Regions from separate parts of the Phyllobacterium sp. RCAM01083 genome, predicted to be linked through region 3. Evidence: riboswitches for the same ligand, from Rfam matches in the RefSeq annotation. Region 3 holds a riboswitch; each other region holds the start of a gene.
What was found. Region 3 has a riboswitch for cobalamin ahead of ACZ25R_RS07355 (aromatic ring-hydroxylating oxygenase subunit alpha). Riboswitches for the same ligand answer to the same signal wherever they lie in the genome.
Positions count from the first base shown of each region.

Region 1 (4,378 bases), on a different contig from region 3:
CATGCGCATGGCCGTTGCCACAGTGCGCGCCAGACGCTTGAGGTCGAGACCTTCGGCTGCAATGTGATTGGCAAGATTGATCGAGCCGAGGTTGCACACCGCAACCTCATCCTTCGATGTGTTGAGGGTAATTTCCGTGCACAGGTTCGAGGAATGCACCACGCCGACATGACCCTGCGGCGAGCGGATATTGCAGGGGTCCTTGAACGTGACCCATGGGTGGCCGGTCTCGAACAGCATCGTCAAAATCCGGCGCCAGAGATCCAGTGCCCGCACGGTGCGGAAGACACGGATTTCCCCGCGTGCGGCCTTGGCTTCATAGGCCTCGTAGGCGGATTTGAATGCCGCGCCATAGAGGTCGTGCAAATCCGGCGTCTCGTCGGGTGAGAACAGGGTCCATGGCTCGTCCGCCTCGACGCGGCTCATGAACAGGTCAGGCACCCAGTTGGCAGTGTTCATGTCATGGGTGCGGCGGCGGTCGTCACCGGTATTCTTGCGCAGATCGAGGAACTCCTCGATGTCGACATGCCAGGTCTCGAGATAGGCGCAGACCGCGCCCTTGCGCTTGCCGCCCTGATTGACCGCGATGGCCGTATCATTGGCCACTTTCAGGAACGGTACAACGCCCTGGCTTTCACCGTTGGTTCCCTTGATATGGGCGCCAAGGCCACGCACGGGCGTCCAGTCATTGCCAAGACCGCCGGAATATTTTGCCAGAAGCGCATTGTCCTTCACCGCCTTGAAGATGCCATCGAGATCGTCGGCGACGGTGGTCAGGAAGCAGGAGGACAGCTGCGGGCGCAACGTGCCCGAATTGAACAAGGTCGGGGTGGAAGCCATGAAGTCGAACGACGACAGCAGATCGTAGAATTCGATGGCGCGTGCTTCCCGGTCGATCTCACGGGTGGCGAGGCCCATGGCAACGCGCATCAGGAAGGCCTGTGGCAGTTCGAACCGGATACCGCGTGTCTGCTGGAGATAACGATCATACAATGTCTGCAGGCCAAGATACTGGAACTGCAGGTCGCGTTCCGGCTTCAGAGCGGCTGATATTTTCCGCAGGTCGAAGCGGGCGAGTTCCGGATCGAGCAGTTCGGCTTCAATGCCGGCCTTCACATAGGCGGGGAAATAATCGGCGTATCGCTCCGCCATTTCATGCTGGGTCGCCTGTTCGGGCCTGCCGAAGACAAAGCTCAAGGCTTCGCGGCGCAGTTTGTCGAGAAGCAGCCGCGCGGTGACAAAGGAATAGTTCGGTTCTGTTTCAACGAGTGTGCGTGCAGCCAGAATGGGCGCAAGCGACAATTCATCGAGCGTGATACCGTCGTAAAGATTGCGCTGGGTTTCGCTGAGGATCGGTGCGGCGCTGACCCCCTCAAGTCCTTCACAGGCTTCATCGATGATGCGGGCGAGGCGCGCCGCATCGAGCGGTGCCCTGGTTCCGTCGAGGAGCGTAACGCTCAGCGACGGGCCGGTTGTGGCCACGGGTTCCACCAGTTTTGCGCGTTCTCTCGCGCGTTCTTCCCGATAGAGCACGTAAGCACGCGCAACCTTGTGGTTTTCGCTGCGCATGAGGGCAAGTTCGACCTGATCCTGCACATCCTCGATGTGGAACAGACGGCCTTCACTGCTGCGGCGCTTCAATGTTGTCACGATGTCGGCGGTCAAGCCTTCGACGACATCGTGCACACGGCGCGAACCGGCAGCGACATTACCTTCGACGGCGAGGAAGGCTTTGGTGAGAGCAACGGTGATTTTCAGCGGGTCGAAGGGCGTGACCGAGCCATTGCGGCGAATGACGCGATAGCCGGGCTCGCTGGATGATGGCAGCAATTCGGCGGGACGAACCGGCGACTGACCGTCGACGCGGGTGGTTTGAAGAGAAAGAGACATGTGCTTATACCCCAAATGTTGGGGGCAAAGGTCGAGCGCACGCGTGCAAGAATCCGGTCAGCTTGCGGCCGACCATTGCAAGCGACACACCGGGACACCCCGCCCGTGGACGTTCATCATGTCATGGCAGGTCTCCTGGCTCACAGGTCGACGCTGGTGTCGGCCTTCCCGAAGCGCGGCTCCAGTGGCATTGTCGACAACAACTCGCTGTTTACAGTTGCGGGGGCAGCGCCGGTATCAATGTCCAGGACATTTCACCGGCTTCCCTCTTAGCTCCCGGTCTTGCGACTCGGGGAGAACCATAACATCTATATTTAGTATCAAATCACCGTTTTTAGTCAATAGGTGGATGGCGGCATCTTCACTTGCTCAGAACACTGCGGATTGCGGCAAGACGAACGGCACGGATTTTCCGGGCAGACCGCCCACCTTGAGCGCACATTCATAGACGCGCAGGATGCGGTCATCGGTCAAGACCTCCATGGGGGTGCCCACAGAATCGGCCCTCCCCCTGTGCATGACCACCACCCGGTCGGCAAACATGGAGGTGAGGTTGAGGTCATGCAGGATCGCGATGACCCCGCCACCGCGATCGGCAAAGTCGCGGGCAATCTGCATGATGATCAGCTGATGTTTGATATCGAGGCTCGATACCGGCTCATCGAGGAACAGAAAGCGCGGCTGGCCGTCGAGCACCGGCTGCCAGACCTGGCAGAGGACGCGCGCCAGTTGCACCCGCTGCTGCTCGCCGCCGGAGAGTTCCTGATAGAACCGCCCGCCGAAACCCGCGAGGTCAACGCGCTCAAGCGCTTCATCGGGCAGTGTGTCCACGTTGTGGCGCGAAACACCGGAGCGGCCGCTGGTCATGCCCAGCTTGACGATCTCACGCACGGTAAACGGGAAGGACAGCGAGGTGGATTGCGGCAGGATCGCCCGCATGGTTGCCATCTGCCAGAGCTTCAGCCGGTCGATCGGCGTGCCGTTGATGCTGATGACGCCCTCATGCGGCAGATCACCGGAGAGTGCGCGCATCAGGGTCGTTTTGCCTGACCCGTTGGGGCCGACGATAACTGTGAATGCGCCGGCCTGCGCATCAAAGGATACGTCCTCGACGATTCTGTTTCGGCCGAGGGATACGAAGACATCGGAAACACGGATCATGGTCAGAGGTCCAGAATGCCGCGGCGGCGCAGCAATATCCACAGGAAGAACGGTGCGCCGACGGCTGCCGTGACGATGCCGATCGGCAGTTCCGATGGCGCAACAATCGTTCGGCTGACCGCATCGGCAATCAGCAGCAGGCTGGCGCCAAGGAGGGCGGCGGCCGGCAGGAGATAGCGATGATCGGGACCGATCACGAGGCGCAGCAGATGCGGAACGACGACGCCGACAAAGCCGATGCCGCCACTGACCGCAACCGATGCGCCGGTGGCCGCAGCGACGGTGACAATGGCAATGCGTTTGAACCGCTGCACCGGGATGCCGAGATGGCTGGCCGATGCTTCCCCGAGGGCGAGCCCGTTGAGGCCGCGGGCGAGGAACGGTGAAATGACGAGGGCGAGCGCAATGAGCGGGCCTGATGCGGCGATCTTGACCCAATTGGCTCCCGCCAGCGATCCCAGCCCCCAGAATGTCAGATCGCGCAACTGTTTGTCGTCGGCGACATAGACCAGGACACCGATATAGGCGGCGGCCATGGCGCCGAGCGCAATACCGGCGAGCAGCATGGTGGCGATGGATGTCTGCCCGCGCCGCGTCGCGACGTGGTAGAGGATGAGCGTGAAGATGAGGGCGCCGAAGAAAGCGGCGAGCGGCAAGGCATAGAGACTGAACAGGGCGATCACCGGGGCGAGGAAGGTTCCGCCGAGAACGATGATGCTGACCGCGCCAAGCCCGGCGCCCGCCGAGACGCCGACGATGCCGGGGTCGGCCAGCGGATTGCGGAACAATCCCTGCATGACCGCGCCCGATACGGCGAGCGACGCGCCGATCAGCGCGCCGAGAATGACGCGGGGCAAGCGGATATCGTAAATGATGATGCGGTCGCGGACGGAGAGCGCATTGTCCGTGGTGTCGGATCCAGCAATCAGGGACTTCACGACGGAGAGGACAGATGCATCGGATGCACCAAAGGCAAGGCTGAAAAGGACTGTGGCAACGAGCGCCACGCACAGGCAGGCAATGACCATGCGCGCAAACGCCGACCGGTCACCCTCCGGGCGCAGTCTGCTGCCGCCCTGTGCGGAAGCAAGGACGGCAGGTTTTCTCAAGACGGTCTCACTCATTTGCCGAGTTCGTTGCCGTAAATGGCTTCTGCCAGCTCGTGAATTGCCTTGGGCGCACGCGGCCCGAAGCCCAGCAGATACTGACCACTCATGCGGATGATCTTCTTGTCCTTGCCGGCGGGCGTTGCGGCAATCGCCGTATTGGCAAGAAGGTCGGCATTGTCGGACGCATGGTCACCACCGCGGTCCATGACCAGAATGAC
Region 1 is NZ_JBVFZN010000003.1:449,449-453,826, reverse strand. It holds gene ACZ25R_RS03655 (ribonucleoside-diphosphate reductase subunit alpha) at 1-1,890, opposite strand, end outside; cobalamin riboswitch at 1,999-2,209, opposite strand; gene ACZ25R_RS03650 (heme ABC transporter ATP-binding protein) at 2,260-3,051, opposite strand; gene ACZ25R_RS03645 (FecCD family ABC transporter permease) at 3,054-4,175, opposite strand; gene ACZ25R_RS03640 (heme/hemin ABC transporter substrate-binding protein) at 4,172-4,378, opposite strand, start outside.
Region 1: linked by a shared signal. The riboswitch ahead of ACZ25R_RS03655 (ribonucleoside-diphosphate reductase subunit alpha) and the one ahead of ACZ25R_RS07355 (aromatic ring-hydroxylating oxygenase subunit alpha) in region 3 are both predicted to bind cobalamin.

Region 2 (4,378 bases), 290 kb from region 3:
ATCAGCATGCGCCCGCCCGCACGCAAGGCGCGTGCGGCCTCGCGAATGGCCTCGGCAGGATTGTCGAGGAAGTGCAGCACCTGATGAACGGTCACCAGATCGAAGGACTCCCGGTCAACCGGCAGCGAATAGACATCGCCCTGGCGGACCTGCGCATTGGTGATGCCCGACCGGTCAAGATTGGAGCGGGCAATGGTCAGCATGTCGCGATTGATATCGATGCCGACACCGCGCACGTAAAGCGGGGCAAACAGTTCAAGAAGACGGCCGGTGCCGGTGCCCACGTCAAGCATCGCCTGGAACGGCGTGCGCCCGATGATCTTCGTCAGCGCGGCTTCCACCGCGCCATCCGGCACATGCAGCGAACGGATAGCGTCCCAGCTGGTGGCATTGGCACTGAAATAGGCGGCGGCCCGCTCACGGCGCTGCAGCTTCACCGAGCCGAGCCGCTCGATATCACGCTCCAGCAATGGATCGGACACATCAAGACGATCAAGCAGGATTCGGGCGATATCGCCAACCACCAGGGATTCAGCGAGGCGGAAATAGGCCCAGGACCCCTCCTGATAACGGTTGATCAGATTGGCTTCGAACAGCAGCTTGAGATGGCGGGAGACGCGCGGCTGCGACTGCCCGAGGATGGAGGTCAGATCGGAAACCGTCAGATCCCCCCGGGACAACAGCGCCAGAATGCGCAGGCGGCTGGGTTCCGCCGCTGCTTTCAGCGTATCGACCATCAGGTCAAGATTGAGATCACGTTTGTCCATCAAGGTATCCTCAAAAGATATAAAGATATGTTTATGTGAGAAATACAGATTTGGCAAGTTTTGTTTTTCCGTTGACGGCAAATTTTGTCGCGTCTGAAATAGGCTGGTATATCGATCAGCGAATCGGCGGGAAGACAGTGCAATGAGTTCAGGAACCAACCGCCAAAGGGCCATCGGCAAGGCGCTGACGCTGCTTTTGCCGGCCGTGCCCTATTCGGATTCCGAGCCCATACGCGCTGCCGCCACGGCACCGCACATGAAAAGCCTGCCGCCACCCATTGCGGTGTGGCTGGCCACGGTCGCCCATGTCCGCCATCTGCACACGGACTACGATGCGCTGCGCGACGAGGGCTATGACAAGGAGTCGGCCCGCTTCTTCGTGCTCGAGGCGATCAACCGGAAATTGACGGAATGGCGGGCGACGCGGCTGCTGGATCCGGACGAGGACGATCCGAGCTGACTTCGGCGCCGGCATTCCACTGATCTTCATAGATGAGCTGGTCCAGCGGCAGCCGTTCGCGCCAGCCGCGCTTTTGCAGCTCCGGCTGATCGTAGAGCTGGTCGACATAGCCGATGCAGAGATAGGCGATGATCTCGACATGATCGGGGATGGCCAGAATGCGGCGCATGTCCCGGTCGTGGTAGATGCTGACCCAGCCGACGCCGATGCCTTCCGCCCGCGCCGCCAGCCACAGGTTCTGCACGGCACAGACGGTGCTGTAGACATCCATCTGCCGGTTATGGGTGCGCCCCAGAACGACATCGCCGCCGCGTGTCCGGTCGCAGGTGATGCACAGATTGACCGGCGCCTTCACGATGCCCTCAAGCTTCAGCGACGCGTAGAGCGCCTGGCGCTCGTCGGTGAACATGGCCTTTGCTTCGGCATTGGCGCGGGTAAAGGCCTGATGCACCTCGGCCTTGCGTGCCGCATCGCGGATGAGAATGAAATTCCACGGCTGCATGAACCCCACCGACGGCGCGTGATGGGCGGCATCGAGCAGCCGCAGCAGCACATCGTCGTCGACGGGCCTTGGCAGGAACTGGTCGCGCACATCGCGGCGGGTATGGATGGCTTTGTAGACGGCGGCGCGCTCGTCCGCGGAAAAATCGGCGGCGGCCACGGGACCACAGGCAGAGTCGTGCATCGTTTGCTCCCAACAATGCGAGGGCCAGATTGCCCTGACCCCTGACACCTCCCCGCTGTCCGTGCGGTTTCGGCTATCCGGTCCGGCCGGTCTTCTGACTGAGGTTCACCTGAACCGCGCGCCTTCCGGGTTTCCCCGTGGCAAACTGCGCGGCCCATCCCCTATACAGCGTTGGGCACGTGCCGGATTTGCACCGGCTTCCCGATTCTCCTGCATGCAGGCACCGGACCTGCATTCCATTCGCCACAGATCGGCGAAGGACGCAAGCGTCAGCCGGGATAAATCCATTGCTCCGGCAGGCGCGCATCGATTTTTTCGCCGGAACGGATGATTCCCGGTACTTCAACCCAGACGACGATGCCACGCAGCCGCTTCGACGCCTTGACGAAGTCAAGCGCCGTCGCGGTGTGATCCGCCGTCTGCGCCCGCTCGGCGATGGAACGGCCGGCGACCTTGCACGGCGCGTTCTGCCCGTCGACCTTCAGCGTCACTCCGCCTTCGAAGAACAGCAGCGTGCGCGGCGGCAGCATGGAAAGCGAGGGAATGCCATCGACAACCATGTTGGCACCGATCCATTCGGGTTTGACTTCCGCAAGGCCCATGGCGCTGGCAATCATTGCAAGCTCGTCGGCCGCCAGAACGGAAATATGCCGTTCGTTGCGCATCTCCGTTCCGCGCGGATACCAAGGTTCTCGTCCGCCGGACCGGCGCGTCAGGCCGGCATGATAATCGCCGCGGATGCCTTCAAAGGTGAGATCGAGCGTGTCCGTGGCAGCGGTGACAAAACTGTCTTTCGGCGCCTGGAACAGGCCGCTCACCCGCCCAACAATCTTGCGGGCCGGAAGGATGTCCGTTCTGGTTGCGAAAAGATCTGTCATGACGGCACTCCGGTGAAATCAGCCGCATCTTAGGAAAATTGCTTGTTAAAACCAGCCAATATCACTGATGGAAACGTCAAAATTGGTGATGGGAGGGCGTTGCCGCCCTCCCGGTCGCATCAGCGTGTCAGAGGCTTGTAGCTCGGACGCTTCGGATTGACGCTGTCCGGTCCGAGACGACGGATCTTGTCGTTCTCATAGTCCTGGAAGTTGCCTTCGAACCATTCGACGTGGCTGTCGCCTTCGAAGGCCAGGATGTGCGTCGCCAGCCGGTCGAGGAACATGCGGTCGTGGCTGATGATAACGGCGCAGCCGGCGTATTTTTCCAGCGCGTCTTCCAGAGCCGCCAGCGTTTCGGTGTCAAGATCGTTGGTCGGTTCGTCGAGCAGCAGGACATTGCCGCCGGACTGCAGCATCTTGGCAAGATGCACGCGGTTACGCTGACCGCCGGAGAGATTGCCGACCTTCTGCTGCTGGTCGCCGCCCTTGAAGTTGAACGCCGAGACATAGGCGCGCGAATTCATCTCGTTCTTGCCGATCTTGATGATTTCATTGCCGCCGGAGATTTCTTCCCAGACATTCTTCTCCGCCGCGAGGTGATCGCGGCTCTGGTCGACATAACCGAGATGAACCGTTTCACCGACGCGGATCGAGCCGGAATCCGGCTTTTCCTGTCCGGTGATCATCTTGAACAGCGTGGTCTTACCCGCACCGTTCGGACCGATGATGCCGACAATGCCGCCGGGCGGCAGCTTGAAGGTCAGGTTTTCGATGAGAACGCGGTCGCCGAAGGACTTGGTGAGGTTCTCGGCTTCGATAACCACCTGCCCCAGCCGTTCGCCTGCCGGGATGATGATCTGCGCATCGCCGGGACGCTGCTCATTGGCGGCATCGACCAGCGCGTCATAGGCCTTGATACGGGCTTTCGACTTGGCCTGACGTGCCTTGGGGCTGGCGGAAATCCACTCGCGCTCGCGCTCCAGAGCCTTCTGGCGCGAGTCGTCCTCGCGGCCTTCCTGCTGCATGCGCTTGGCCTTCGCACCGAGATAGGCGGAGTAATTGCCTTCGTAGGGGATGCCGCGGCCGCGGTCGAGCTCGAGAATCCAGCCGGTCACATTGTCGAGGAAGTAGCGATCGTGCGTGATCAGCAGGACGGAGCCGGCATATTCGCGCAGGTGCTTTTCCAGCCAGGCGGTGGTTTCGGCGTCAAGGTGGTTGGTCGGCTCATCGAGGAGCAGAAGATCGGGCTGCGAGAGGAGCAGGCGGCACAGTGCCACACGGCGGCGCTCACCGCCGGACAGCTTTTCCACGCCGGAATCACCGGGCGGGCAGCGCAGCGCTTCCATGGCCATTTCCACCTGGGATTCCAGATCCCAGAGGTTCTTGGCGTCGATGATGTCCTGCAGTTTGGCGCCTTCATCGGCGGTTTCGTCGGAATAGTTCATCATCAGTTCGTTGTAGCGGTCGAGAACGGCCTTCTTGTCCGCGACGCCATCCATGACGTTGCCCATCACGTCCTTGGTGGGATCGAGATAGGGTTCCTGCGCGAGGTAGCCGACCGTGGCACCGTCGGCCAGCCAGGCTTCGC
Region 2 is NZ_JBVFZN010000005.1:414,600-418,977, reverse strand. It holds gene ACZ25R_RS08710 (ArsR/SmtB family transcription factor) at 1-767, opposite strand, end outside; gene ACZ25R_RS08705 (DUF2293 domain-containing protein) at 910-1,227, shown strand; gene bluB (5,6-dimethylbenzimidazole synthase) at 1,160-1,912, opposite strand; cobalamin riboswitch at 1,980-2,155, opposite strand; gene ACZ25R_RS08695 (MOSC domain-containing protein) at 2,182-2,790, opposite strand; gene ettA (energy-dependent translational throttle protein EttA) at 2,910-4,378, opposite strand, start outside.
Region 2: linked by a shared signal. The riboswitch ahead of bluB (5,6-dimethylbenzimidazole synthase) and the one ahead of ACZ25R_RS07355 (aromatic ring-hydroxylating oxygenase subunit alpha) in region 3 are both predicted to bind cobalamin.

Region 3 (4,378 bases):
GCCCTATCACCAGGCGTTCGAGCGCGGGGTGAAGCTGATCGGCGCGACGGCGCATTATGTCACGCCCGACCTCGACGAGGGCCCGATCATCGAACAGGAGACCGAGCGGGTCAGCCATGCCATGAGCGCCGAGGACTTTGTCGCCACCGGCCGCGATATCGAGAGCCGGGTGCTCGCCCGTGCCGTCAAGAAGCACCTCGAATCCCGCGTCATGCTCAACGGCCACAAGACCGTGGTGTTCTAAGCACAGGCATTTTTTAAGGGTGCGTGGTTCGACAAGCTCACCATGAGGGAGGATGAGGACTTCAGGGAGTCATATCCTGCAATCCTTGTGACTAAGCATTGCAGCCCAACCCTCTCCCTCACGGTGAGCTTGTCGAACCACGCACAATCGCAATGCGAGCCTTCACCGCCAGTTATTGCCTGCACTTGAGAACGAAGTATACCTCAAAAAGGCGGCGCTCAGGCTTCGATCTCCACATTGCCGAGCGGTTTCGTGCAGCAGGCGAGGACAAATCCCTCGTCGATTTCCTCGTCGAGAATACCGCCATTGTGATCCATTTCGGACTTGCCCGAGAGTTTCATCACCTTGCACGTGCCGCACAGGCCGGATTCGCAGGCCGCCGCAATGCGGATACCGGCGCCGCGCGCCGCCTTGAGGATCGTATCTCCCGGCATGCACGGCACGTCCATGCCCGACATGGAAAAGGTGATCGTCGCCGACGCTTCCACGGCGTCGGTGGACATCACATCGAATGCGGGCAGGACGGGTTCGGCAGCCGGGCCGAAGCTTTCCTGATGATAGTGCGCCATGTCGAAACCACTGGCTTCAAGCATGCCGCGCACATCGCGCATGAAACCTTCCGGACCGCAGCAGAAGATCGTCCTGTCCTTGAAATCCGGCGACAGCAGCGGCAGCTTGGGCGCTTCCAGCCGCCCGCGGATACCGGTCCACACCTGCCCCATCTCGTGTTCCTTGATCAGGAACGACAGTTTCAGGTTGGGCATGCAGTTTGTCAGATATTCCAGTTCCCGGCGGAAAATGATGTCGCTGGGCCGGCGGGCGCAGGTGACGAAGCTGATATCGCTCTGCGGGGCGCAATCATGCATCCAGCGGGTCATCGACATCATCGGCGTGATGCCGGACCCGGCCGAGATGAACAGGTACTTTTCCCCCGGATGCCTGCGCATGGAGAAATCGCCGAGCGGACCGAAGGCCTTCAGCCGCATGCCGGGGGTCAGATGATCCAGCATCCAGCGGGTGCCGATGCTGTTCTCCTGCGCCTTGACCGTCACGGCGATGGTGAAGGGCCGTGACGGGCTGGAGGAGAGCGTATAGGTGCGCAGGACGGCTTCGGGCTGCACCGGCAGCTCGAAGGTCATGAACTGGCCCGGCTCATAGCGGAACCAGTTCTGGTTGTCGGAACGGAATGTGAAGGTCTTCACATTCGGCGCTTCCTCGATGATCGACAGACACTCCAGCAGATGCAGCCGGTCATTCCATGGCTGCATCTGGTCGAGGTGCGGGTAAGACTGAGGAACGCCCATGTTCATTGTGTACCTATGCTACCTTGCTGAGCCGCGTATCGCCGCCGGAGAGACGCTCTTCCATGAACCTGCAGTACCATTCGAGGAATTGCAGCACGCCGCCTTCATGCTCGGGCGAATAGGGTCCGGGCTCGTAGGCGGGCGAGCGGATGCCGAAGGCGTTTTCCTCGACGATCCGGCGGTCCTGGTCATTGGTCTCGAGCCAGACATGCGTCAGTTCCTCGATGGTGTAATCCACGCCCTCGACCGCATCCTTATGCACCAGCCATTTGGTGGTGACCTGCGTTTCATCCGGGCCGAGCGGCAGCACCCGGAAGGAAATGGCATGGTCGCCGAGGATATGGTTCCAGGTGGTCGGGTAATGGAACAGCAGCAGCGAGCCGATCTGCTTCTCGTTGACACTGTCGCTGAGCTGCCGGCCGACGGCGCGGCGCCCGCTCATCGTATAGCTTTCCGCATCGCGCAGCAGCGGCACACGGGTGGCGCGGTACTGGCCGTCATCGGACATGCGGAAAATGCTGGGCAGGCCTGCCGCTTCGCAACGCTGCCAATGCGCGGCAATTTCCGGATCGTCTGCGGCGCCCTGGACACCGCTCACGCTCGGCGCTTCCGGGAAGGTCTTGCACAGCTCGGGATGATTGGCCACGCAGTGATAGCACTCGCGGTTGTTTTCCCAGACCAGCTTCCAGTTGCCCTTTTCGACGATGGTGCTCTGATAGGCGACCTTGGTTTCGGTGAGGTGGTGCGGCGCGAGATAGGGTTCGATCAGTGCGCGCGTCGCGCTGAAATCGACAGGATTCTGCGCCAGGCAGATGAAGATGTAACCGCCGACGCTTTCGCACTGCACCGGCTTCAGGCTGTGCTGGCTGGCGTCGAAATCATCGCCCATCTGGCGGGCGAACAGCAGGCGCCCGTCGAGCTCGTAGGTCCACTGGTGATAGGGGCAGACGAGCTTGGCCGACGTGCCGCGCTCGGCTGAGCAGACGCGCGAGCCGCGATGGCGGCAGGAATTGTGAAAAGCCCGGATCTGGCCCTGGCGGTCGCGCACGATGACCACGGGATAGTCGCCGACCTGCACCGTGAAGAAGTTGCCGGGCTTGGCGACTTCGCAATCATGGCCGATGAACAGCCAGTCGCGATAAAAGATGTTCTCCATATCCAGCCGGAAATAATCCGGATCGGAATAGAAAGACTGTTCAAGGCCGTAGCCGGGTTTCCGGTTTCTCAGGTTCCGGAGCAGTTCGTTGCGTATATCCATGTCGTGTCCTCGCCTCGATGTTGCGAAAGAACTGACTGGTGGTGACGGAGGAAGAACGCCTGCACGGCCAGCCACCGGCTGGTGCCCGCACAGAATCATGCTCCTTGATCGCCCACCGCGATCAGTCGGTTTTTGGTACCGAGGCTGGTTTCCGGGCTCTGGAGTTGCCGTATCGGCTGTCACGACGCCTTCCCGGGGTTGTGACCCAGTGGCTGTTATGCCGTGTTTCACTCCACTACCGTTGCGGGGGCAGCGCCGGGTTTCCGACCGGCTTCCCAATTCTCCGCTTCCCTAGAAAAGCGGCACCTCAAGTGCCCCGATAAAAGCATCCGGCACCCAAAAAGAATAGGTGCGGAAACGACATCGCATTTACGTAAGACGACACGCCGGGCGCGTGTACACTATGTCGCAGATTGGCGATCAAACGGCCTCTGATTCAATCCAGAACCACCAGTTCCTCGAAATGATTCATATCGGCAAAACTGCAGAATGCGGGCGGATTCAACGCAATGACCGGCGATTCACGCCGGATGAATGCTAGGCAATCATCCAGAAGTTCCTGCCAGGCCCCGAGCCTTTCGTCCGGGAACCGCGCGATCGGATAGGCCAGCGTGATGTGGAAGACATAGGTGTCGTGATCAGGATGCCGGTAACCGAACGGCACGGCCAGTTCGTCGCGCCAGGCGCGCATGATGCGCTCGTCATATTCGCTCGCACCGGCCACCGTCAGGCCCGCGGGCGTGACGTCGATCACCTCGACGTTGAACGGCCCGCATCCCTCGAAATCCTGCAGGCGATCCACATAAAGCCGCGTCATGTCGTCGATGCTTGTCTCCAGTGGAACATCATCCGGCCAATAGGACGGGCGGCGGCGATATTCGATAATGCCCTGAAACAGCGTCATGTGCAGGCTGGAGACGGGGGTAAAGGCCAGTTGGCCGGCATCGGGCATCGCCAGCATCCGGTCGCGCACGGCAATGACCGAGGCTTCCGACTCGGAGCCCTTCACCAGATGGCAGACCACCGTATTGCCGGGTTCCGGCTGAAAGACGCCCGCGCCGTTGTAGCGCCGGCCGAGATGCACCGGCGGTTCCGGATGCAGGCTGGCGGCAAAGCGGGCAAGCGAAGGCTTGATCAGGTCGAGCATGGGAACCCCGTGACGAGAGAAGACGATGCAACCGCCATAGGACAGCTCTTTGTCAGACTGATGAAGCCCCGCCCCTTTTCTATGGCCGGTGGAGATATTCCTCGATCGACGCCTGTTTCATTTCAATCGAGAAACCCGGCAGCGACGGCGGCATATAAGCGGCATCCCGGATGTTGCAGGGATCGACAAAATGTTCGTGCAGATGGTCGACATATTCGATCACCCGCCCCTCCTTCGTCCCCGACACGGCGATGTAGTCGATCATCGACAGATGCTGCACATATTCGCACAGGCCGACACCGCCCGCATGCGGCCAGACAGGCAGTTCATATTTGGCGGCGATCAGCAGCACGGCGAGCACTTCATTGAGGCCGCCCATCCGGCACGAATCGATCTGCACCACATCGATGGCGCCTTCGGCGATG
Region 3 is NZ_JBVFZN010000005.1:128,541-132,918, reverse strand. It holds gene purU (formyltetrahydrofolate deformylase) at 1-244, shown strand, start outside; gene ACZ25R_RS07360 (FAD-binding oxidoreductase) at 463-1,554, opposite strand; gene ACZ25R_RS07355 (aromatic ring-hydroxylating oxygenase subunit alpha) at 1,562-2,806, opposite strand; cobalamin riboswitch at 2,932-3,131, opposite strand; gene ACZ25R_RS07350 (DUF1868 domain-containing protein) at 3,243-3,953, opposite strand; gene ACZ25R_RS07345 (L-fuconate dehydratase) at 4,033-4,378, opposite strand, start outside.

Region 4 (4,378 bases), 150 kb from region 3:
CATTTTTCTGGGCAATGCCCTCTGGCTGGATTTCATCAACACGCAGATCATCGATGGCGCGCTCATCGATCTCATCGGCAATGACGGTGCGTTTCTGCAGTGGGCGAAGACGGCCGATCTTCAGGCTGACGAGGATGATGCGGCCACGTTCGACGCGGCCCTGACCGAGGCGCAGGCGTTCCGTGCGCACTTGCGCGGGGCGGCGGACAGTCTCGCGGCCGGGACGGCGCTCAATCCTGCCTTTGTCGCCGATATCAACCGGCGCATGGCTGAGCATCCGGTTGCGACGGTTCTGGAGCATTCAGGCAGCGGGTGGGCGACCAGCGCAAAGCCTGTCACCAGCGGGCCGCAAAGCGTATTGGCTGCAATCGCCACTGACTTTGCCCGGTTTGTTTCCACCGAAGCGACGAATGTCCGCCACTGCAGCAATGAGCGCTGCTGCATCGTGTTCTACGACACCAGCAAGAATCACACGCGCCGCTGGTGCAGCATGGAAACGTGCGGCAACCGGGCCAAAGCTGCCGGTCGCCGCGCGCGTGTTCACTGACGTCTATTGCTCAAGTCGCAGAAGCTTTGCGGCTTCGACCATGTTGACGAGGGCTGGTTTCACCTCTTCCCATTTGCGGGTTTTCAGGCCGCAATCGGGATTGACCCAAATCTGGTCGGGATCAAGATTCTTCCGGGCCTTGCGCAGCAGGCCAGCCATTTCATCCACCGGCGGGATGCGCGGTGAATGGATATCATAGACACCCGGCCCGATCTCGTTGGGATAATGGTAGGTCACGAACGCATCGAGCAGTTCCATTTTCGACCGTGATGTCTCGATGGAGATTACATCCGCATCCATGGCCGCAATGGAGTCGATGATATCGTTGAACTCCGAATAGCACATATGCGTGTGGATCTGCGTTTCGTCCTGAACGCCTGAAGCGGACAGGCGGAAACATTCGGTGGCCCAGTCGAGATAGGCAGCCCAATCGGCCCGGCGGATGGGCAGGCCTTCGCGGATGGCCGGTTCGTCGATCTGGATGATGCGGATTCCGGCTTTTTCCAGATCGCTCACTTCATCCCACAATGCCAGTCCGATCTGGCGGCAGACCTGATCGCGCGGAAGATCGTCGCGCACGAACGACCATTGCATCATGGTCACCGGCCCCGTCAGCATTCCCTTCATGGGCTTGTTCGTCAGCGACTGGGCGTAGGCTGCCCATTCGACCGTCATCGCCTGCGGGCGGCTGACATCGCCGAAAATGACTGGCGGGCGGACGCAGCGCGAGCCGTAGCTCTGCACCCAGCCATGCCGGGTGAAGGCAAAGCCCGACAGTTGTTCGCCGAAATACTGCACCATGTCATTGCGCTCGAATTCCCCGTGCACCAGCACATCGATGCCGATTTCCTCCTGCCAGCGGATGGAATTTTCCGTTTCCTTGCGCAGCAGGGCGGCATAGGCATTTGCGGTCAGCGCCCCCTTGCCATGTTCCGCCCGCGCCTTGCGCACCCCTTCCGTCTGCGGAAAGGAACCGATGGTGGTGGTCGGAAAATCCGGCAGCCCCAGCGATTTCTGCTTTTCCCGGCGGGCGGGATAGGGGCTTTGACGCCGCGACAGTTCCGCCGTCACCGCCTGCAGGCGCCGCTTGACCGCCGCATCATGAATTTTGCTCGACGTCCTGCGGGTTTGCACTGCCGTCGCGGCCGCTGCCAGTTCATCCCGGACGCTGTCCCGCCCGGTGTTGATCGCCCTGCCAAGGATCGACAATTCCTCAAGCTTCTGCGTGGCAAAGGCCAGCCAGCTCTTGAAGTCAGGGTCGATGTCCGTTTCAAGTTCGAGATCGACAGGCGTGTGCAGCAGCGAACAGGATGGGGCGAGAATGAGGTGATCTGTTCCCCGCTGGCTGATCACCGGTTCGATACGCCGCAGGACGGCCTCGAGATCGGCCCGCCAGACATTGCGGCCGTCGATGACGCCGAGCGACAGGACAAGTCCGGCAGGCGCTTGGGTTACGATCGTCTGGAGCTGCTGCGGTGCACGGCACAGGTCGAGATGCAGGCCGGCAACGGGCAGCCCGAGCGCCAGGTCGAGATTGTCGCCAAGCGCACCGAAATAGGGCGTCAGCAACAGTTTCAGGCGGGGAAGGGCGCGCGCGAAGAATTCATATGCCACGCGGAATGCCGTCTGCGTGCTTTCATCGAGATCGAGCACCAGTGCGGGCTCGTCGATCTGCACCCATTCGGCGCCGTTGGCGGAGAGGCGGCGCAGAATTTCCGTATAGACCGGCAGGAGACCCGGAAGGAGTGATAGGGGGTCGAGCTGTGCGTCCTTGCTCTTGGCCAGTTTGAGGAATGTAACCGGCCCGAGAATCACCGGGCGCGTGTCAAAGCCCTGCTCCTTCGCTTCGCGGTATTCGTCGACCGGCTTGTTGGAACCGAGGGTGAATTCCTGCCCCTTTGTCAGTTCGGGCACCATGAAATGATAGTTGGTATCGAACCACTTCGTCATTTCCTGTGCGGCCACCCCGTGGCGGGTGCAGGCGCCGTGATCATGGCCGCCCTGGCTGCCGCGCGCCATGGCGAAATAGGTTTCGGGCGAAACCGGTCCGCCTTGCCATTCGTAGCTCTGGGGCACTGCGCCCAGCATGACGCTTGTATCCAGCACGTGGTCATAGAGCGAGAAATCATTGCTGGGTATGTGATCGAGGCCGAGCTTCTGCTGCAAGGCCCAGTTCTCCTCACGCAACCCGGCGGCGATATCCTGCAGGGTGACGATATGGGACTGGCCCGACCAGAATTTTTCCAGCGCGAATTTCAGTTCGCGCCGTTTGCCGATCCGCGGAAAACCCAGATTGCTTGTGGTGATAGACATAGTTCTTTACCCCGATGGTTGAGGGCAAAGGTCAGGCGTACGCATGCAGGAAATACGGGCGCCCAAGACGTCCGCTTGCAAGCGACACACCGGACACCCCGCCCGTGGACGTTATCTATCGAGGCAGGTCTCCTGGCTTGCGGGTCGGTGCTCTCGTCAGGCCTTCCCGATCCGTCCTGGGATCAGTGACACGAAATTGACGAGAACTCGCCGCTTACAGTTGCGGGGGCAGCTCCGGATTGGACCGCTGGCAGCGATCGCACCGTATTCCCTCTTAGCTCTGCGCCCGAAGGCGCAGAGAACCACGATGCGGGGTATGGTAGGCGCGTGCCCGTAGGCTGTCAATAACACATAAAGACATATTTATATGGTTACATCTTCAGTTCAGTGCGCGATGGCGGGTTCGCCGACGCGGTCGTCCTTGCTGCTCTTGCGGATGGTCAGCGCCAGCAGCGCGGCGATCAGGCACAGGATGCCGGCGGTGAAGAAGGCCGGGAGGTAGCTCGCATATTCCGTACGGGCAAAACCGCCGCCATAGGCCGCCGACGCTGCGCCGAGCTGGTGACCGGCAAAGACCCAGCCGAACACCATGCCGGCCTTCTCCCGGCCAAACCGGTCCGTTGCCAGCTTGACCGTCGGCGGCACGGTGGCGATCCAGTCGAGGCCGTAGAACATGGCGAACAGCGACAGGCCGTAGATCGAGAAATTGCTGTAGGGCAGGAACAGCAGCGAGGCGCCGCGCAGGCCGTAATACCAGAACAGCAGCCAGCGGTTATCGACCCGGTCGGACAGCCAGCCGGAGCCGATCGTGCCGAAGAAATCGAAGAAACCCATCATGGCGAGCACGCTGGCGGCGGTGACGGCCGCAAGCCCGTAATCACCGCAGAGCGCGACGAAGTGGGTCTGGATGAGGCCGTTGGTGCTGGCGCCGCAGATGTAGAAGGTGGCAAATAGCACCCAGAACGTGCTGGTGCGGGATATTTCCTTGAGGGTGGCCAGCGGCAGGATGATGAGCGACAGCAGACCGCCGGTAATCGGTGCGGTCTTGGCCACGTCCTTCTCGCCATAGGCGGGCAGGCCGACATCGGATGGGCGGTCCCGCATCAGCAGGAAGACGGCGGCCGCTGCGACGGCGAGCAGGGCGCAGACCATCATGGTCGCCGCGCGCCAGCCGTAGTTTTCACTGATGGAGGCCATGAGCGGCATGAAAGCCAGCTGCCCGGTGGCCGAGCTTGCGGTCAGCATGCCCAGCACCAGCCCGCGCCGGTCGGTGAACCAGCGGGTGGCAACTGTCGCACCGAGCACCATGGCGGTCAGGCCGGTGCCGAAACCGATCACCACGCCCCACAGCAGGATGAGCTGCCAGATCTGCGTCATACCGAGGGACAGGAAGGAGCCGCCGGCGATCAGCGCAAGCGCCACGCACACGACCTTCCGCACGCCGAAATAGTTCATGAACGCCGCAGCGAATGGCCCCATCAGCCCGAACAGCAGCAGCCGGATGGAAAAGGCGGTGGC
Region 4 is NZ_JBVFZN010000005.1:279,288-283,665, forward strand. It holds gene ACZ25R_RS08100 (CGNR zinc finger domain-containing protein) at 1-547, shown strand, start outside; gene metE (5-methyltetrahydropteroyltriglutamate--homocysteine S-methyltransferase) at 551-2,860, opposite strand; cobalamin riboswitch at 2,966-3,182, opposite strand; gene ACZ25R_RS08110 (MFS transporter) at 3,245-4,378, opposite strand, start outside.
Region 4: linked by a shared signal. The riboswitch ahead of metE (5-methyltetrahydropteroyltriglutamate--homocysteine S-methyltransferase) and the one ahead of ACZ25R_RS07355 (aromatic ring-hydroxylating oxygenase subunit alpha) in region 3 are both predicted to bind cobalamin.